DNA from 3 places in the Pseudomonas sp. LBUM1643 genome. Region 3 is predicted to be linked to each of the others. Evidence: predicted binding sites of a transcription regulator. Region 3 holds the regulator's gene; each other region holds the start of a gene.
What was found. The regulator FliA, encoded in region 3, starts transcription of late flagellar genes. The targets are predictions, from matches to a motif close to CTAAAGTTTNNNNNNNNNNNGCCGNTAA.
Positions count from the first base shown of each region.

Region 1: flgM (flagellar biosynthesis anti-sigma factor FlgM) is a predicted target of FliA. The motif match lies at 2,539-2,566, and genes of this name have one in related genera.
Region 2: ACA063_RS03715 (methyl-accepting chemotaxis protein) is a predicted target of FliA. The motif match lies at 5,146-5,173, and genes of this name have one in related genera.

Region 1 is NZ_CP166813.1:4,942,762-4,949,778, reverse strand. Features, by position in the region: gene ACA063_RS22255 (MFS transporter) at 1-755, shown strand, start outside; gene ACA063_RS22250 (flagellar brake protein) at 820-1,566, opposite strand; gene ACA063_RS22245 (flagella synthesis protein FlgN) at 1,659-2,126, opposite strand; gene flgM (flagellar biosynthesis anti-sigma factor FlgM) at 2,175-2,501, opposite strand; gene flgA (flagellar basal body P-ring formation chaperone FlgA) at 2,671-3,432, opposite strand; gene ACA063_RS22230 (chemotaxis protein CheV) at 3,516-4,448, shown strand; gene cheR (protein-glutamate O-methyltransferase CheR) at 4,495-5,322, shown strand; gene flgB (flagellar basal body rod protein FlgB) at 5,599-6,006, shown strand; gene flgC (flagellar basal body rod protein FlgC) at 6,010-6,453, shown strand; gene flgD (flagellar hook assembly protein FlgD) at 6,469-7,017, shown strand, end outside.
Region 2 is NZ_CP166813.1:854,443-861,459, reverse strand. Features, by position in the region: gene ptsP (phosphoenolpyruvate--protein phosphotransferase) at 1-924, opposite strand, end outside; gene cra (catabolite repressor/activator) at 1,216-2,211, shown strand; gene ACA063_RS03720 (TatD family hydrolase) at 2,215-2,991, shown strand; gene ACA063_RS03715 (methyl-accepting chemotaxis protein) at 3,026-5,056, opposite strand; gene ampE (regulatory signaling modulator protein AmpE) at 5,235-6,071, opposite strand; gene ampD (1,6-anhydro-N-acetylmuramyl-L-alanine amidase AmpD) at 6,068-6,628, opposite strand; gene nadC (carboxylating nicotinate-nucleotide diphosphorylase) at 6,825-7,017, shown strand, end outside.
Region 3 is NZ_CP166813.1:1,733,452-1,740,468, reverse strand. Features, by position in the region: gene ACA063_RS07800 (chemotaxis protein CheA) at 1-1,503, opposite strand, end outside; gene ACA063_RS07795 (protein phosphatase CheZ) at 1,525-2,313, opposite strand; gene ACA063_RS07790 (chemotaxis response regulator CheY) at 2,336-2,707, opposite strand; gene fliA (RNA polymerase sigma factor FliA) at 2,873-3,613, opposite strand; gene fleN (flagellar synthesis regulator FleN) at 3,610-4,440, opposite strand; gene flhF (flagellar biosynthesis GTPase FlhF) at 4,557-5,882, opposite strand; gene flhA (flagellar biosynthesis protein FlhA) at 5,894-7,017, opposite strand, start outside.

The DNA.
Region 1 (7,017 bases), 3.2 Mb from region 3:
TGATTGTGGGTTCGTTCTATGGTTTGGCGCCGTTGTATGCCTCCCAGCAAGGACTGTCTACCGAGCAAGTGGGCTTGTTCATGGGTAGCTGCATTTTTGCTGGCCTGCTGGTGCAGTGGCCGTTGGGGTGGTTGTCCGACCGTTATGATCGGGCACTGTTGATCCGTTGCTTCGCGTTCAGCCTGGCGGTGGCTGCATTGCCGCTGGCGATCATGAAGCAGGTGCCACTGGAAGTGCTGTTTATCGCCGGTTTCTTCTGCTCCCTGGTGCAATTTTGCCTGTATCCCTTGGCAGTGGCTTTTTCCAATGACCACGTCGAAGGCGATCGCCGGGTGTCTCTGACGGCGATGCTACTGGTGACCTACGGCGTGGGTGCCAGTATCGGGCCGTTGGTTGCCGGGGTCCTGATGAAGCTGTTTGGCAGTCAGATGCTCTACGCGTTCTTCAGCTTCTTCGCGTTGGTACTGGTCTGGCGGATTCGTCCGAAAGCCGTCACCAACCTGCATCAGGTGGACGATGCCCCGCTGCATCACGTGGCCATGCCGGACAGCATGTCGAGTTCGCCATTGGTAGCGGCCCTTGACCCTCGAGTTGATGAGCAGGTGGTGCAAGATCAGATGCAGAACCCGATCCCGCCAGAGCCGGAACCGGAACCAGAACCGGAACCCGAGTCGCCAGAAAAACCTGAGACCGACCCATCGCCGTCAGACCCTGACGAAGGCCGCGAGCAGAGCTTCACCGAAGCCAGGCCCTGAGATCCACGCACAAAAAAACGGGCAGTCCCCAAAAGGACTGCCCGTTTTCTATTGAAGCGTTAACTCAGAGATCGTCTTTGTCGAAACGCCGTGCTTCGCGCTGAAGCTGATAGACGAATCTCTCAACCTGACGCTGCACCAGCCCGCTCATGTTATGAAAGCGAACACCGGCGAAGGTGGTGGAAATCTTTTCTTCGAAATGCAGGTAACGCAGTTCGACGGGTGCCGTCATTTTGCCGAAGGGCAGGGCGGCAGCAAAGCGGTCGTAGACTTGCCCCAGTTGCAGGCTCGAGCTGATATCGCCGTCGAAGCGCAATTTGCAGCCAGTGGCAGAGATGTCCAGCAGCTTTCCGCTGATCGGTGCCTTGAGCTTTTCACCGTCCAGATCGACGTTAACCAGCTGTGCCAGTTTAAGAGCAGCGCGGAATGCGTTACGGCGCTGGTGATAAACCACTTCGTCGGGCATCGGACCGTGATAGCAGCGAGTGCCACCCGTTTCGTCGATGGTCAGCGCGCCATTACTTTCCCAGGCGATGCGAACACCGTCGTGGAAGCCTTCGACCTTGAACGGTTCGCCGGCGAGCAGGAAGCGTTCACCGTCCCGTGGAATCATTTCGTCAAGCGAGATCGTGCCGCTGTCACGGTCAATACCCACCAGATAGCTTTGAAAGCGCTGGCTGCGCTCATGGAACGTAATGATCAGAGGGTCGTGGCTGTCTTGCAGCTGACGTAGGGTGCCGGAGATCTCAAGGGGCGTTGCGAGCACCTTGGGTGGCTGCGGAGCATCTTCCGCGCTTGAGGCATTGAACACGGTTCATCAATCTCCAGACAAAATTTGACTGCGGCTAGCCAGCATTTTGCCAGCATGTTTCTCGTCTTGATAGTGCGGGCTCATCGGCGGGTTCAAGCCTGACTGAGAGGCCCCCGCTTCGCGAGTACAGAGGTCGATCCGCGGGCGTCATAAAGCGCTGGTGTGTCGCCGCCGTGGAGGATTTTCAGCTGGGTAGCCGTGGCAGCCTGTTGCATCATGATGGACTGGCCATTGCTGACGTTGGTGCCCTGGCACTGGGCCAGTAAGTCGGTGAGAACATCACTCTGAGCCAGCAACTGTTCGCCAATGCTCGATTGGGCGGCCAATTGCTCCAGACCCTGGCGATTGATCGGCAGGTTGAGGCTGGCAAGGATCGCACTGCGCTTGCGGCCATGCTGTTCAAGCAAAATGATCAATGCCTGCTTCTGCGCCAGAATGTCTTCGAGCAGTCGCATGTCGCGACCATGCAACGCGATGGCCTCGGTTTGCAATAACTCGAGCAATTGTTGCGCTGGAGCAAAGTCGTCGGTGATCAGTTGCAGTAAATTAGTATCGTGCATGGCTGGCCTTGGGTTTTAAGCGTCCAAAAGCCTCGCGCAGACCGGAGCCTAACGCTGGGCTTCGAAGTTGAGCAGTTTGCTGGCTACACGGTTGCTGTCGACTTTATAGCTGCCATCGGCAATCGCTGCTTTCAACTCTGCCACGCGGGCATTATCGACAGCGGGCTGATCGCGCAGCTTGTCAGTGACCTTTTGCAACTGCTGAGCCTCATTGCTGAGGTGTACCGATTCCCCGCTTTTGACGGTAGTGGCCTCTGCGGCCGGGGTATTCAGCGGCGCGGACTTGGCGGCTTCGGCCGTGTCCTTGCTGGCGCTGGTACGTGTACTGCCCGTAAGTGACGAGGAGCTGTTTAGACGGCTGAAATCGATGACCATGATCAAAAAACCTCTGGGTATTTGGACGCTTGCCATGTTTTCGGCCAAACCCTGGAAAACTTTAGACTCATTTATCAATGAGCTTGCGCGCGTCAGCACTTGCCCTGGATGAGTCACAGTTTAGGGAACAGTCGAGCGGCGCGCCATCTCTACGCCAATACCCGTCGTACTACATGGCGACTTCCACCTGGCCAGGCGCGATAACTTGCGCCTTGATGACCCGCTGGGAGTTCAGGTTTTTTACGCGTATCTGCTCTCGCAAGCCACCATTGGACAACGCTTCACCTGGCATGCGCACGCTGAGCGTGCCGCTGCGGGCGGTAATCACCACCTGGTCGCCCTTGGTGATGACTTCCGCCTGCTCGATGTTCACCAGAGTGATCAACTGATCGGCGACCATTGGTCGGGTCAGTTTTTGCCCGATCGCCTGATCCAGCGAAGTCAGGTAGCCCTGGCTGATAAGGCTGATATCACGCTCGCGCAGGATCACATCGTCGGGTTCGACAACACCGAGGCGTCGCAGCGGTCGGGTGGTGGTGACGACGTCGCGGAACAGCCGGACTTGAGCGGGTACGAACACGGTCCAGGGGGCGGCGCCCTCGCAGCGAACCTTGACCGTAACGCGCCCCAATGGCTTGGCCGGACTCTCCAGGCTCGCTGTCAATTCCTTGTCGCACATTGGCATGCGCAGACGTGGGTCGAGCTGGCTGACCTGGATCTCATAACGACCTTCAGTTTGACTGGTCGCCAAATAGTCTTCTACGGTGAATTCAAGAAAGCCCTGGGTGACGCCGATAAGCATGTCAGGCAAGGTAACCGCATCAGCAAGGGCAGGGCTGCCAGCGTTGAACAGGCAAACGGCCGACATCGCGCAAAGCAATTTGCGAAAGTTTGAGGTCAGGCGTCGGAAAAATGTCGGTTCTGTGTTCATACGAGTTAAAAAGCAAGCGCCGTGCCGTTTAGCAATGAATGTGCGTCGCAACACACTGAAGCGTTGGTAGTAGGAGTCTGGGCATGGCTGGTGTAATGGATTCAGTAAACCAGCGCACGCAACTGGTAGGGCAGAATCGCCTGGAGCTGTTGTTGTTCCGTCTTGACGGCCCGCAGCTCTATGGGATTAACGTATTCAAGGTTCGCGAGGTGCTGCAATGCCCTAAGCTGACCCTGATGCCCAAGTCCAATCCTGTCGTGTGCGGTGTGGCGAGTATTCGGGGGGCGACCATTCCGATTCTGGATCTGGCAATGGCGACCGGTTCAGGTCGTTTGCTGGATCAGAGCAATCCGTTCGTGATCATCACGGAGTACAACACCAAGACCCAGGGTTTCCTGGTGCGCTCGGTGGAACGCATCGTCAACATGAACTGGGAGGAGATCCATCCGCCGCCCAAGGGCACTGGACGTGATCACTACCTCACGGCAGTGACCCGCGTTGACAATCAGTTAGTTGAAATCATCGACGTCGAGAAAGTGCTGGCGGAAGTGGCGCCGACACCGGAAGCGATTTCCGTGGGCGTCGTGGATGTCGAAACCCAGCACAAGGCGCTGTCTTTGCGTGTGTTGACGGTCGATGACTCGTCGGTGGCACGCAAGCAGGTCTCGCGTTGTCTACAAACGGTCGGCGTCGAAGTGGTGGCGCTGAACGACGGCCGGCAAGCGCTGGACTACCTGCGCAAGTTGGTCGATGAAGGTAAAAAGCCGGAAGAAGAGTTCCTGATGATGATTTCCGACATCGAGATGCCGGAAATGGACGGGTACACCCTCACCGCCGAGATCCGCAGTGACCCTCGCATGCAAAAGCTTCATATCATCCTGCATACTTCGTTGTCGGGGGTGTTCAATCAGGCGATGGTCAAGAAAGTCGGTGCCGATGACTTCCTTGCCAAATTCCGCCCTGATGACCTGGCATCCCGGGTAGTCGACCGGATCAAAGCAGCAGATATCAGCTAGGGGCCTTTTGTCCCTGGCGGTCAACACGAGTTAAGAGGCGGCATCATTGTCTACGGGTAATTTGGATTTCGAACAGTTCCGGGTATTCCTGGAAAAAGCCTGTGGCATTTTGCTCGGTGAAAACAAGCAGTACCTGGTATCGAGCCGTCTCAACAAACTGATGGAGCAGCAAGGCATCAAGTCCCTGGGTGAGCTGGTCCAGCGCATCCAGACCCAGCCGCGCAGTGGTTTGCGCGAGATGGTGGTGGATGCCATGACGACCAACGAAACCCTGTGGTTTCGTGACACCTATCCGTTTGAAGTCTTGAAGAACAAGGTACTGCCTGAAGCGATCAAGGCGGCGCCCGGCCAGCGTCTGCGGATCTGGTCGGCCGCGTGCTCGTCGGGTCAGGAACCCTATTCGCTGTCGATGTCGATCGACGAATTCGAGCGGGTCAATCTGGGGCAACTGAAGATGGGTGTGCAGATCGTTGCCACTGATCTTTCCGGCACCATGCTGACCAACTGCAAGACTGGCGAGTACGACAGCCTGGCAATCGGTCGTGGTCTTTCGCCCGAGCGCCTGCAGCGTTATTTCGATCCCAAGGGACCGGGACGCTGGGCCATCAAGGCGCCGATCAAGAGTCGGGTGGAGTTTCGCTCGTTCAATCTGCTGGACAGTTACGCGGCGCTTGGCAAGTTCGACATCGTGTTCTGCCGTAACGTGTTGATCTACTTCTCCGCCGAGGTGAAGAAAGACATCTTGTTGCGTATCCATAGCACGTTGAAACCGGGAGGCTATCTGTTCCTCGGCGCTTCCGAAGCGCTGAATGGTTTGCCGGATCATTACCAGATGGTCCAGTGCAGCCCGGGGATCATTTACCAGGCGAAATGATTCGGGGTTAATTAAAAAAAACGGAAGTCCTCAGGGACTTCCGTTTTTTTATGCCTGATGATTTTTCAAATCCACCTCCCACCGGGTCCGCTGTTGTCATTGCGAATGCATCTAAGCGGCAGAAAAGCGGCAGGCGGCGGAAGTCGATTGCCGCTTTTCTGTCATTGCCACCCTTGCCACTGCCCGAAAACCCACTGTTTGCGGGGTTTTTCCAATTGGCACGCGGCTTGCTAAGTTCACCGTACGAAAAATCAGGTCACCCGAAGGTTTCCCGACATGAGCATCAGCTTCGATAAAGCGCTCGGTATTCACCAACAGGCTCTCAACTTCCGCGCACAGCGTGCCGAAGTCCTGGCGAACAACATCGCCAACGCAGACACCCCGAACTACAAGGCTCGGGATCTGGACTTCTCGAAGGTGCTCGCCGAACAGAGCGAGAAAACCAAGAGCGGCGGTTTCGCGCTGAACATGACCAACAGCCGTCATATCGAGGCCCAAGGCTTGGACAGCGGTGACGAGTCACTGCTGTATCGCACGCCGATGCAACCGTCGATTGATCAGAACACCGTGGACGCCCAGCTGGAACAGTCGAACTACGCGGAAAACTCCGTCAACTTCCAGGCCAGCTTCACCTTGCTCAACAGTAAATTCAAAGGGCTGATTTCAGCCCTGCGCGGAGAATAATTCATGTCCCTGTCCAGTGTTTTCAACATTGCCGGTAGCGGCATGAGTGCCCAGACCACTCGCCTGAACACCGTCGCCAGTAACATCGCCAACGCCGAGACCGTCTCGTCGAGCATCGATCAAACCTACCGCGCGCGTCATCCGGTGTTTGCCACCATGTTCCAGGGTGGTCAGAGCGGCGGCAGCGATTCGCTGTTCCAGAATCAGGACGCGGCGGGTCAGGGTGTGCAAGTGCTGGGTGTGGTCGAAGACCAGAGCAACCTGGAGGCTCGCTACGAGCCGAACCATCCGGCTGCTGATGCCAAGGGCTATGTCTACTATCCGAACGTCAACGTCGTGGAGGAAATGGCCGACATGATTTCCGCGAGCCGGTCCTTTCAGACCAACGCCGAAATGATGAACACGGCCAAAACCATGATGCAGAAGGTCCTGACTCTCGGTCAGTGATAAGGGGCGACTCAGATGAGTGTTACCGATACGACAAGCGGCTTGAGCCTCAACGACATCCTGGCCAACTCCTCGATCAAGAACACCTCCACCACCAGTGATGGCCTGGCGTCGGCAACCAATAGCGCTGCCGGCAAAAAAGCCCTGGGCAAAGACGCGTTCCTGCAGTTGCTGGTGACCCAGCTGAAAAACCAGAACCCGCTCGAACCGCAGGACAACGGCGAGTTCGTCGCCCAGTTGGCGCAGTTCAGCAGCCTGGAAGGCATCACCACACTCAACGATACGGTGAGTGGCATTGCCGGCAACTACAACTCGTCGCAGGCCTTGCAGGCCTCGTCGCTGGTGGGGCGTTCCGTAATCGCGCCTAGCGATAAAGCGGTTGTCGATACCTCCAAGAGCATGACCGGCACCGTGGCCATTCCAGGCTCGGTCCCTGCGGTCGCGCTGAAGATTTCCGACAAGGACGGCAAGGTCGTCCGCACCATCGACATGGGCAGCCAGACTGCCGGCAATGCCAGCTTTATCTGGGACGGAAAAGACAGCGCGGGTAATACGGTCGAGTCG
Region 2 (7,017 bases), 880 kb from region 3:
TTTCGCCAACTGAGCCAGAATTTTCGCTGGACGGGCATGCAATCCATGGGCGTTGGCCAAGGCGATACGCGCGCTTGGCCAATCGGCCGGCAGTTCGCCGCCAAGGACTTCAAGCACCGCGCGACTGCTGGTAGCGCGACCCAATTCATGGCCGCGACCTTCAATCAACAGCGCGCAAAGTCGTTCGAGCAGAGCTTGGTGCGCTTCTCCGAGGCTGGCCAGGCAGAACAGTCCGCTTAGCGGTTGCCCGAGGTAGCGTATCGGCTTGTCTGGCGTGACGAAGGCCAGACCTGGGCGCTTCACCGTTTGTTCGCTGTGCAACCACCACAAGCCATCACCGAGGGGCAGCGCTTCAACCTGCTGCAACACCGCGGCAAAGCCGTTGCTCACGCAATCAGCCTGGCGCAGCAAACGTGCGCCACGCCAAACCAGCTCTTCGAAATCATCGGCGGACACGCCAAGGCCGATCATCTGCGCGTCCAGCGCCAGCTCCTGCGGTGCGCCTTGTAGCAGTTTCAACAAGGCTTCGGCGGAGCTGGCACGACGCAGGGCCTGGCCCAGATCGGTTTCGCCGAGGGCTCGGGTCAGCAGTTGCAGCAGACGCAGGTGTTCATCGGACTTGGCGGCAATGCCAATCGCCAGGTAGACAATTTGACCGTCGCCCCAGTCCACTCCCTCAGGGAATTGCATCAGCCGTACGCCGGTGGAAAACACCTGATCGCGGGTTTGCGGCGTGCCGTGGGGGATGGCAATACCTTGACCGAGAAAGGTCGAGCCCTGGGCTTCACGCGCTTGCAAACCGGCGAGGTAACCCTCGGCGACCAGGCCATCGGCGACCAGGTGCCGGGCCAGCAAGTCCAACGCTGCAGGCTTGTCCACGGCTGATTGGCCCATGGAAATCTGCTCAATGGTGAGCTCGAGCATGCTTTCTCCTTTTTGGCACCCTATGGGAGGCCAGGTATTGTTTTTGAGGATTCAGCTCAGGCGCTTGTTCATCGTATTTGGCAGTTTTGCGGCAGAACTGGCAAAGGCACCTAAAACGTAGAAAATACGCCTGCTGAAACGTTTAATCTATAACGATCGGCACGTTACTCGATAATGTCTCATCCTTGAAGCGCAACTTGTCGGTTACGTTGCGACAATGGTCGTCTGCCGGAATCGGGTAGGATTGACGAAAATGTCGGGGCACGCTCGAACAAACAAGGAAATCCCGAGTTGAAACTCAGTGATATCGCACAGTTGGCTGGTGTCTCCGTGACCACCGCCAGTTATGTCATCAATGGCAAGGCTGAACAGCAGCGGATCAGCAGCGCCACGGTCGAGCGCGTCCGCGCGGTCGTCGAACTGCATGGCTTTACGCCCAACCCACAGGCTGCCGGACTGCGAAGCCGGCACACCCGCACGCTGGGTTTCATTCTGCCGGACCTGGAAAACCCCAGTTACGCGCGGATTGCAAAGTTGCTGGAACAAGGCGCTCGTGCTCGCGGCTACCAGCTGCTGATCGCCAGTTCGGACGACGCGCCAGACAGCGAACGGCAACTGCTGCAACTGTTTCGAGCCAGGCGTTGCGACGCCCTGATCGTCGCCAGTTGCCTGCCAACCAGCGACGACAGCTACCGCCAATTACAGGCCAAAGGCATTCCGATCATCGCGATCGACCGGGTCATGGAACCCGAGCATTTCTGTTCGGTAATCAGTGACGACCGGGAAGCCAGCCTGCAACTGACCCGCAGTCTACTGGACCCCGTGCCCAAACAGATCGCCCTGATTGGCGCTCGCCCCGAACTGAGCATCAGCCAGGAGCGTGCCGCCGGGTTCAAAGAGGCATTGGCCGGGTTCAAAGGCGAAGTGCTGATTGAACACGGCGAATCCTTCAGCCGCGAATGTGGCAAGCAGTTGATGGACGAAATGCTTCAGCGCCTGGGGCATTTGCCGGACGCTCTGGTCACGACGTCCTACGTGTTGTTGCAGGGCGTATTCGATGCCTTGCACGACTTCCCGCTGAAATCCCGCCCGCTGCGCCTTGGCACCTTTGGTGACACGCAGTTGCTGGACTTCTTGCCGTTACCGGTCAACGCCATGGCCCAGCAGCATCAATTGATCGCCGACAAGGCGCTAGAGCTGGCCTTGGCCGCGATTGAACAGTCGGACTACCAGCCCGGCGTGCAAGCTATCGCGCGGACATTCAAGCAGCGTATTCGCCAGGACTGAACCGTGGAGCTGATCGACACCCACACGCACCTGGATTTTCCCGACTTCGACGCCGATCGCATGGCGTTGCTGGCCGAGAGTCGTGCGCTCGGTGTTCAGCGGATGGTGGTGTTGGGGGTTTATCAGGGGAACTGGCAACGGGTCTGGGACCTGGTGCAAAGCGATCCTGACTTGCACGCAGCGTTCGGCTTGCACCCGGTGTACCTGGATCAACATCAGCCAGGGGATTTGCCCGAACTCGGTGACTGGCTGACACGATTGGCCGGTCATCGGCAGCTATGCGCGGTGGGTGAGATCGGTCTGGATTATTTCATCGAAACCCTGGACCGCGAACGCCAGCAAACGTTGTTCGACGCGCAACTGCAACTGGCGGTGGACTTTGACTTACCGGCGCTGATCCACGTGCGTCGCAGCCATGCGGCAGTGATTGCCACGCTCAAACGGTTTCGCTTGAAACGCGCGGGAATCATCCATGCGTTTGCGGGAAGCAAGGAAGAGGCTCGCGAGTACATCAAGCTGGGTTTCAAACTCGGTCTGGGTGGCGCTGCAACCTGGCCGCAGGCGCTGCGCATGCACCGCGTACTTGCTGAACTGCCACTGGACGCCGTGGTACTGGAAACCGACTCACCGGACATGGCGCCCGCAATGTTCGCCGGTCAACGCAACAGTCCGGCGCATTTGCCGGACATTTGCGCCGCATTGGCGGAAATTATGGGGATCAGCCCTGAGCAGTTGGCAGCGGTCAGCACTGCCAATGCGCGTGAAGTGTTCCGCTGGTGACCAACGTAGCGCCTTGTCGGCGCTACGGATGTTTTCAGACCCGGAACGCACTGATCAGCTGTTTCAACTCCACTACCTGAGCCGACAATGCACGGCTGGCATCTTCGGTCTGGTGGGCCCCTTCGGCCGTACGCTCGCCTGCCCGATTGATCTCGACGATGTTCTGGTCGATGTCATGGGCCACGGCGGTTTGCTGCTCCACGGCGGCGGCGATCTGCTGGTTCTGATCGACGATCATGCCGACGGCGCCAAGAATGTTTTCCAATGCTTGCTGGACCTTCTCCGATTGCCCGACAGTGCCGCTGGCCATCTGATGACTGGTGCCCATGGCTTTCACCGCTGCGCCCACGCCGCTGTGCAGTCTGATGATCATCTGCTCGATTTCTTCGGTCGATTGCTGCGTGCGCTTGGCCAGTGTCCTGACTTCATCGGCGACCACCGCGAATCCACGGCCCTGCTCACCCGCCCGCGCAGCTTCAATTGCCGCGTTGAGTGCCAGCAGGTTGGTTTGCTCAGCAATGCTTTTGATCACTTCCAGCACACGACTGATGGATTGGCTGTCGCTCGCCAGTTGATTGATCACCAGGACAGATTGATCAATTTCGCCGGCAAGGGCTGCGATGCTGCCCTGCTGTGACTGCACAAGTCCGCGTCCGTTGAGGGTTTCATCGTTGACGCTGTGCGCGCTGCTGACCGCGGCGGCGGCACTGCGCGCGACCTCCAGAGAGGTGGCGGACATCTGGTTCATGGCCGTGGCGACCTGCTCGATCTGCGAGCGCTGCCCCGCCACTGCCTGGTTGCTTTGGGCAGAAACGTTTTCGACCTGACCGGCCTGGCGCTCGACCTCGCTGACGGTTTGTCCGACGCGCTCGATCAGGTCATGGATTTTCTTCACGGTCCCGTTGAACACTTCGCCCAACTCGCCGAGTTCGTCGCGACTGTTGGCACTGAACGTCACTGTCATGTCGCCCGCTGCGACTTTGTCCATCACCGCGCCAAGACGCTTGAGGGTGGTGCGGGTCGAGGCGTAGAAACCGCCGTATAGGTAAAAGATCAACACGAACACCACCGACAGCGCCACGGCCTGCAGGATCATATGCGTGCGATTCTGCTCCAGTCGTTGCTGTAACTGGGTGCCGAGAAATTTCAGGGTGGCTTCGTTGAGTTGGTAGGTTTGGTCCATCAGGCCAGTGACGGTGTCGTAAAAACCTTGCCACGGCGCATCAAGCGTATCGGCCATCACCACCTGTTCTTCGAACAGTTCACTGGCTTTTTTAAGCGAGGCTTTGCTGGTATCGGCCAGAGCCGTCAGCGAGTCCTTGGCCGCTTTGCTCGAACCCAGTGTGTCTTGCAATTTCAGGCCGTACTCAGCCTGGAGCTTTTCGATCTGCACCAGCAATTCATCAAATCGGGTGCTCGATGCCGAGTTGAGAAAACCCTGTCCCAGGGAAAAAGAGCCCATCGCCCGGCCTTCACCCAACAGTTGGGTGACGGATGGGGTGACGGTAGTGATGAGTTCGGTCAGCTGACGCATGTCGCTTTGAGTGTCACGACTCAGGCCCGCCTGACTGGCGATGATCTGACTGAAAATTTGTGCGCTGCCCAGTAACTTGCCAATCATCCCGCTTTTGCTTTGCAGGGAGCTTTCCGCTTGCTGGGCTTTGAACGCCGCAATCATTTCATCGCGCTTGGCATCGAATACCGCGATCTGCTCGGGGTCCGTGGACATCGCGGCCAAGCCTTGCAGACGAGCCAGTACGCTTTGCTCCAGCGCGCTGATCTTCGATTCGACATTGCCGGCTTTACCCGACTGCCCCAGGGTGACGTTGATCTGCACCAGGTTGTTCAGGGTCTCGAGATCGCGACGAAGTGCCAGGCTGCTGCCGAGTAAATCGATGCTTTGCAGTTCGATGCGGGTGCCCTGAAATTCGCGATAGGAATCGCGTACCAGATAGAAGTTGGTCACCAGCATCGGTATGAGGAACAGCACGCTGATCAGGCTGAACTTCATGCCGAAGCTCAGGCGATTCATTAGCGCGACGGCGGGATAGAGCAAGCTCTTCACTGTGAAGTCTCCCTTTGATTTCTTATTTTTATTGGCAGGCGCACAGAGAAAGCAGATAGCCACTATTGGGCGCTATCTCTGTATAGCTTAAATCGGCAGGAGGTTTTGTAACTTAAGGTTAACGGAGGAGGGATTTGTGTAGCAGCGAGTGAAACCTGCTGCTACACGGCAGTTGTGTTTAGGGAAGAACCGTCCACAACGCGAATCCGGCATACCAGAGCAATGCTGCGCGCAGCAGCAGTTCCCAGATTCGGTCCAGGCTGTTGATGCCGTCGGGCCCGACCACCGGCGCCGGTATTTCACCGGCCACCAGCCCGACCTTCTCGATCAATTGGGCAGCACTGATGTTCCAGTTGAGCAGTTCATGCAACATTACCCGACTGACCGCGACAAAGTTGCCCACCAGCGCAAAACTCGCCGCCAGCAGGCGCACCGGTATCCAGTCGAACGCATGCCGCAATTGCGCAGCACGTTCGGTGACCGCCGGGTTTTTTCCGTGTTCTTCGGCCAACGCTAACAGGCGATAGCTGAGCGCCGCGACCGGACCCAGCAGGAAATACCAGAAAATCACAGCGAAAAAGCTTTGGTAAGCCTCCCACAGCAAGTGACCTTCGACGCGCTCCAGCAGTTGTTCGCCGTTGTCTGCACAAATACCCAGATCGCGATTCGCGACGTGCGCTGCCGCCTGCAGATCTTCCCGGCGCCAGGCATCGCGAAACGGGCCAAGACCGGCCAGCAAATCGCCACGGCCCAGGCTGTAGATCACTACCAGCAAATGCACGGGCAACGCCAAAAGACCGTAGGCCACCGGCTCAAGCACGATCAACAGCAACCCCAGCACCGCGACCGGCAGTAACACGAGCACGATCAATATCAGCCATGGGTGGCTGGCAAAACGTGGGCTTGCTTCAAGCTTGTTCAGCTCGCTTACCCAACCACTGTCGCGCTGAACACGATGACGAAGGGCCGAGAACTTCTCGATCCAGACCGCCAACAGCAACACCAGAAAACTCATTGTTGTTCCTCTTTTGCCAAGGCCGCGCGATAGCGAGCCCAGTCGAACGCTGGACCCGGATCGGTTTTACGTCCGGGTGCGATGTCACTATGACCGCAGATACGCTGTGCTGTGATGGCCGTGAAGGCGCTTTGCAGCTGTCGGGTCAGGGCCGTCAATGCGTTGTATTGAGCATCGGTGAACGGCAGATCATCCGTACCTTCCAGCTCAATGCCCACGGAAAAATCGTTACAGGTTTCCCGACCTTCGAAAACCGAGACACCCGCATGCCAGGCGCGCTCCAGACAAGAGACAAACTGGGTGACCTTGCCGTCACGTTCGATCAGGAAATGCGCGGACACACGAAGATCAGCTATCCCTTCAAAGTAGGGGTGCTCTGTGACGTCCAGGCGATTCTGGAAAAACGCCTGCACCTTGCCGGTGGCGAACTGCGCGGGCGGCAGGCTGATGTTGTGGATCACCAGCAGGGAAATTTCGCCCGTGGGGCGCGCATTGAAGTTAGGCGAAGGGCAGACCTGCACGCCCTGACACCAACCACTTGCGGGATCCAAGTGCATACCGGTTCCTTGAGCATCGACTGTGTTGGCGCCCAGTATGCCGCGATAGACCCTCGCGACGCGATCACTTGCCACAATTGATGTGGCTGGAGAATCGACCAAATGCACCTTTCATCACCCAGGAAAGGCCTCTGATGCCTTGGGTTGCCGCGCGCCATGCCCCTATAATCGGATCACTTTGTTTGTGGAGTCCGTTATGCCGAATCTACGTCTCGCCGACTTGACCGCCGAAATCGAAGCCAACGTGCGCCGTGCGTTGCTCGAAGACATCGGCAGCGGCGACATCACCGCACAATTGATCCCGGCTGAACGCCTGGCCAAAGCGACCATCATCACCCGCGATGCTGCCGTTATCGCGGGCACCGCATGGGTCGATGCTGTATTCCGGC
Region 3 (7,017 bases):
CTCCGCCGCCAGGATCACTTTGCCGCCCCGGGACTTGCCCGATGCTTCGCGTTCTTCCGGAGATTCGATACCGTGGTCGACGGCGTTGCGCACCAAGTGGACCAGCGGATCGGCCAGGGCCTCGACGAGGTTCTTGTCGAGGTCGGTTTCTTCGCCGACCAGCTCAAGGTTGATCTCTTTCTTGAGCTGGCGAGCCAGGTCGCGAACCAGGCGCGGGAAGCGCCCGAAGACTTTCTTGATCGGTTGCATCCGGGTCTTCATGACCGCGGTTTGCAGGTCAGCGGTGACCACATCGAGGTTCGACACCGCCTTGGACATGGCCTCATCGGCACTGTTGGCGCCGAGTCGGACCAGGCGGTTACGCACCAGTACCAGTTCGCCGACCATGTTCATGATTTCATCGAGACGCGCGGTATCGACCCGCACGGTGGTCTCGGCTTCGCTGGCGGGCTTATCCGCCGGCGGAGCAGCTTGAGCACGAGCAGGAGCGGGCTTCGCCACTTCGGCTTTTGGCTCGGGAGCTTTGGCAACCGGCTTGGGGGCTGCTGCCTTGGCGACCGGCGTGGCAACCGATGCACTGGCGCCGGTAGCGGTACCGACTTCAGTGAACTTGCCTTTGCCATGCAATTCATCGAGCAGCGCTTCGAACTCGTGATCGGAGATCAGATCACTGCCTACTGCGGCTGCAGACGGAGCGGCCGGCACAGGCGCCGAAGCAATCGCCGACTCCAGCGCTTCAACCGCAAAGTTGCCCTTGCCGTGGAGCTGGTCCAGCAGTGCTTCAAATTCTTCGTCGGTAATGTCGGAGCTATCGCCTGCCGCCTTAGGAGCCGCGGGAGCTGCGGGAGCTGCAGGCGGAACCACGGCATCAACGGCGAACTGGCCTTTACCGTGCAACTGATCGAGCAATGACTCGAACTCGGCATCGGTGATTTCATCGCTGGTTGCGCCAGCGTTGCTGATCGGTGCCGGAGCAACAGGCGCGGCCTCGGCCTGCGCCTTGACGGCATTCAGGGAGTCCAGCAGTTGCTCGAATTCGTTGTCGGTAATGTCACCTGAATCGCTTTCAGCAACCGGTGCCACGTCGACAACCGGCACCGCTTCGTCGGACGACTGCGGTTCAGCCAGGCGGGCCAGTGCCGCCAGCAGTTCAGGCGTCGCAGCCGTGATCGGGCTGCGCTCGCGGACTTCGGTGAACATACCGTTCACCGCATCCAGTGCTTCGAGAACCACGTCCATCAATTCCGAGTCGACGCGACGCTCACCCTTGCGCAGGATGTCGAAGACGTTCTCGGCGATGTGACAGCACTCCACCAACTCGTTGAGCTGGAGGAAGCCGGCGCCCCCTTTTACAGTGTGAAAACCGCGAAAAATTGCATTGAGCAAGTCCGCATCATCCGGTCGACTTTCAAGCTCGACCAGCTGTTCGGACAGTAGCTCTAGAATCTCGCCGGCCTCAACCAGGAAATCCTGAAGGATCTCTTCATCGGCGCCGAAGCTCATTAATGGGGTGCTCCTACAGGTCTAAAATCCAAGGCTGGATAGCAAATCGTCCACATCGTCCTGACCGGACACAACGTCTTCTCTTTTATCGGCATGAATCTGCGGACCTTCACCCTGAGAGAGATGTTTTTGTGGATCTTTTTCAGCCAGCATCGCTTGACGGTCATGTTCGATGCCCGCAAAGCGGTCCACCTGACTGGCCATCAGCACGAGCTTGAGCAGGTTGCTTTCAACTTCGGTGACCAATTGAGTCACGCGCTTGATGACCTGACCGGTGAGGTCCTGGTAATCCTGAGCGAGCAGAATATCGTTGAGGTTGCTCGTTACGACGCGGTTGTCTTCGCTGCTGCGCGTGAGAAAACCGTCTACGCGCCGGGCGAGTTCGCGGAACTCCTCGGCACCGACTTCACGGCGCATGAACCGTCCCCAATCCGCGCTCAGCGCCTCGGCTTCATTGCCCAGGCTGGTGACCAGCGGCGTGGCGTTTTCAACGAGGTCCATGGTGCGGTTGGCCGCCGCTTCGGTCAGCTTGACCACATACCCCAGACGTTCAGTAGCGTCCGTGATCTGCGAGACTTCCTCGGCCTGTGGCATGTTCGGGTCAATCTGGAAATTGACGATCGCGCTATGCAACTCGCGAGTGAGCTTGCCCACTTCCTGGTACAGGCCACGATCACGGGTCTGGTTGAGCTCATGGATCAGTTGTACTGCGTCGCCGAACTTGCCTTTTTCAAGGCTTTCGACCAATTCGACCGCATGTTTTTTCAGGGTCGATTCGAAATCGCCCTGTGAAATTTCATTTTGCTCCATAGCTCCCCCGTGGCGCAGTTGCTCAACCAATGCGTTCGAAAATCTTTTCGATTTTTTCTTTTAACGCCTGGGCCGTGAAGGGCTTGACCACATAGCCGTTTACACCGGCCTGGGCTGCTTCGATGATCTGCTCGCGCTTGGCTTCAGCGGTAACCATCAGCACCGGAAGATGCTTGAGCCTTTCATCGGCGCGCACGTGGCGCAGCAGATCGATACCGGTCATGCCCGGCATGTTCCAGTCCGTTACCAGAAAGTCGATGCTGCCGCTGTTGAGGACCGGAATGGCAGTGGTGCCATCGTCAGCCTCGACCGTGTTGGTGAACCCAAGGTCACGCAACAGGTTTTTTATGATCCGCCGCATCGTTGAGAAGTCATCAACGATGAGGATTTTCATGTTCTTGTCCAATTCGACCTCCAAGCAGTCTTAAACGCGTCCAGCACCTGGACACGCCATTTCATTCAATCCGGCAAAGCATTCGATGACTGTCTGGAGCACAGCAGATCGAGACCGGTGCGTACAGAACCCACCAGCCTCGCTCGCAGTGTCCCCACACTGCCTTCAGCGCGCTCGCCACTCCCCCAAACGCCCCCGCAAACGGGCCGCGCACTGGCTGTGTAACTGGCTGACCCGCGATTCGCTAACCCCCAGGACCTCACCGATTTCCTTGAGATTGAGCTCTTCGTCGTAGTACAGCGCCAACACCAGTCGCTCACGCTCCGGCAAATTGGCAATCGCGTCCGCCAGCGCTGCCTGGAAGCGTTCATCTTCCAGATCGCGCGACGGCTCGAGATGAGCACTGGCGCCATCCTCGTGCAGTCCTTCGTGTTCGCCGTCTTGTAACAGATCGTCGAAACTGAATAACCGACTGCCCAAGGTGTCGTTCAAAATCCCGTAATAATCGTCAAGACTCAATTGGAGTTCGGCCGCAACTTCGTGATCTTTAGCGTCGCGACCGGTTTTAGCTTCAATCGAGCGAATGGCGTCGCTGACCATCCGGGTATTTCGGTGGACCGAACGTGGCGCCCAGTCCCCCTTGCGTACTTCATCGAGCATCGCGCCGCGGATGCGTATGCCCGCGTACGTCTCGAAACTAGCGCCCTTGCTGGCGTCATATTTGGTCGACACTTCAAGCAAGCCGATCATCCCGGCCTGGATCAGATCTTCGACCTGCACACTGGCCGGCAGACGCGCCAACAAGTGGTAGGCAATGCGTTTTACCAGTGGCGCGTAACGCTCGATCAGCTCGTACTGCGCATCACGGGCCGATTTTTTATAGAGGTTATAGCCACTGGCGGTCATAGCACGGGTCCTGCAGTTTGTTGCACGAGGCGCTCCACGAAGAACTCCAGATGCCCACGCGGGTTGGCAGGCAATGGCCAGGTGTCGACCTTTTGCGCGATCGCCTTGAAGGCCAGCGAACACTTGGAGCGCGGGAATGCTTCATACACGGCGCGCTGCTTCTGCACAGCCTTGCGTACGCTTTCGTCGTACGGCACCGCACCGACGTATTGTAAGGCGACGTCGAGGAAACGATCCGTGACCTTGGTCAACTTGGCGAACAGGTTGCGACCTTCTTGCGGGCTCTGGGCCATGTTGGCCAGAACACGGAAACGGTTCATGCCGTAATCACGGTTGAGCAGTTTGATCAGGGCGTAGGCGTCAGTGATCGAGGTCGGCTCATCGCAGACCACCAGCAGGACTTCCTGAGCGGCGCGGACGAAACTGACGACCGAGTCGCCGATGCCCGCCGCCGTGTCGATCACGAGCACGTCGAGGTTATCGCCGATATCGCTGAAGGCCTGGATCAGGCCGGCGTGTTGCGCCGGGGTCAGATGAACCATGCTCTGTGTGCCGGACGCGGCCGGAACGATACGAATGCCGCCCGGGCCTTGCAACAGGACGTCGCGTAGCTCGCAGCGGCCTTCGATCACGTCGGCCAGGGTACGTTTGGGTGTCAGTCCGAGTAGAACGTCGACGTTAGCCAGTCCGAGGTCGGCGTCCAGAAGCATGACGCGCCGGCCGAGCTCTGCTAGAGCCAGGGACAAGTTCACTGACACGTTAGTTTTCCCGACGCCACCTTTGCCGCCGGTCACCGCGATAACCTGTACGGGATGCATGCTGCCCATGTTATTTCTTTACCTTGTCTTGCATAGACGGAGGCCACATTACTGGCTGCGCGTTCACAAATGGAACAATGCATGGCAGACCATCGATGTAGGTACAAAAACTATTCATTAATACCTCAGCTAACCTGCTTGGTCGGGCTGTGGTAAATATCAGCGAACATGTCAGCCATGGCTTCTTCGCTGGGTTCTTCCTGCATTTGCACGCTGACCGCGCGACTGACCAGCTGATGACGACGCGGCAGATGCAAATCATCCGGAATCCGCGGGCCATCGGTCAGATAGGCCACCGGCAGTTCATGACTGATGGCCAGGCTCAACACCTCGCCCAGACTTGCCGTTTCATCCAGTTTAGTCAGGATGCAGCCGGCGAGCCCGCAGCGCTTGTAACTGTGATAAGCGGCGGTTAGAACCTGTTTCTGGCTGGTCGTTGCCAGAACCAGATAATTTTTCGATTTGATGCCACGCCCGGCCAGGCTTTCCAGTTGCATGCGCAGTGCCGGATCGCTGGCCTGAAGGCCTGCGGTATCGATCAGCACCACGCGTTTGCGCAGCAGGGGATCCAGCGCCTGCACCAGCGATTGCCCCGGGTCGACGTGAGTGACCGGGACATTGAGGATGCGGCCAAGGGTCTTGAGCTGTTCCTGCGCACCGATTCGGTAGCTGTCCATGCTCACCAGCGCGATGTTCTGCGCGCCGTACTTGAGCACGTAACGCGCGGCGAGCTTGGCCAGGGTCGTGGTTTTGCCCATGCCGGCAGGGCCGACCATGGCAATGATACCGCCCTCTTCCAGCGGCTCGATTTCCGGTGTGGCAATCATGCGCGCCAGGTGCGCCAGCAACATGCGCCAGGCCTGACGTGGCTCGTCAATGCCAGTGATCATTGCCAGCAGATCACGGGATAACGGGCCGGAGAGGCCGATGCGTTGCAGACGACGCCACAGGTTGGCCTGGGCCGGACGGCTGCCCTGCAACTGGTTCCAAGCTAAGGACCCAAGCTGTACTTCCATCAGTTCACGCAGGCTGTTGAGCTCGAATCGCATCGAGTCGAATGCGCGAGGGTCGACGCCGCCAGTCGCAGCAGGTGCCGGCGCAGGTCGTGGAGGTTCTGTATAAGTCGGTTCGATCAGCGGTTCGGCAGCAGTCAGCGGCAGGCCGGCGAACAACTGGCGATTGGTGCTCTTGTCGCTCTCGCCCTCGCTGCGCAGGCTCAGTTCGGCCTGAGCGGTGACGATCCGCGATTGGGTCTTGCGCAACTCGTCTTCAAGTTCCATGTTCGGAACACGCGGCGCCAGCGCCGACAGTTTGTAATCCAGGGCGGCAGTCAGCTCCACGCCACCCGCGATGCGGCGGTTGCCAATGATGGCCGCATCGGCGCCCAGCTCATCGCGAACCAGTTTCATGGCCTGACGCATATCGGCGGCGAAAAAACGCTTAACTTGCATAAACCACTACCTCAGCCGTTGGGCCCTACTGTCGCAACGATGGTCACTTGCTTGTTGTCAGGAATTTCCTGATACGCCAACACGTGCAAACCCGGGACTGCCAGTCGGCCAAATCGCGAGAGCATCGCGCGAACCGGACCGGCTACCAGCAGAATCACCGGTTGACCTTGCATTTCCTGACGCTGCGCCGCATCGATCAACGAGCGTTGCAATTTCTCAGCCATGCTTGGCTCCAGCAGAACTCCCTCTTCCGAGCCTTGCCCTGCCTTCTGAAGACTATTGAGCAATATCTGTTCCAACCTTGGCTCCAGCGTGATAACTGGCAGCTCGGAGTCAGTGCCTACAATGCTTTGGACGATTGCGCGGGATACGCCGACGCGCACAGCGGCGACCAGAGCGGCGGTATCTTGACTCTTGGCGGCGTTGTTGGCGATGGCCTCGGCAATGCTGCGAATGTCCCGTACCGGCACTTGCTCGGCCAGCAACGCTTGCAAGACCTTTAGCAACTGCGACAGCGACACCACGCCCGGCACCAGCTCTTCCGCCAGTTTCGGCGAGCTTTTGGCCAGCAATTGCATGAGTTGCTGCACTTCCTCGTGCCCGATCAGCTCACTGGAGTGCTTGTACAGGATCTGGTTCAAGTGGGTTGCCACTACTGTACTGGCATCGACCACAGTGTAACCAAGAGATTGCGCCTGGGCACGCTGACTGACTTCAATCCAGACGGCCTCCAGTCCAAAAGCCGGATCTTTGGCGGTGATGCCGTTGAGCGTCCCATAGACCTGGCCGGGGTTAATGGCGAGTTCCCGATCCGGGTAAATCTCGGCCTCGGCCAGAATCACCCCCATGAGGGTCAGGCGATAAGCACTCGGTGCGAGGTCGAGGTTGTCACGTATATGCACAGTCGGCATCAGAAAGCCCAGATCCTGAGACAACTTTTTACGCACGCCCTTGATCCGCGCCAGCAACTGACCACCCTGGTTACGGTCCACCAACGGAATCAGGCGGTAGCCGACTTCCAGGCCTATCATGTCGATCGGGGTCACGTCATCCCAGCCAAGTTCCTTGGTTTCCTGTGCCCGGGCCGGTGATGGCAGCAGCTCCTGCTGACGCGCCACCTCTTGCAGGGCCTGAA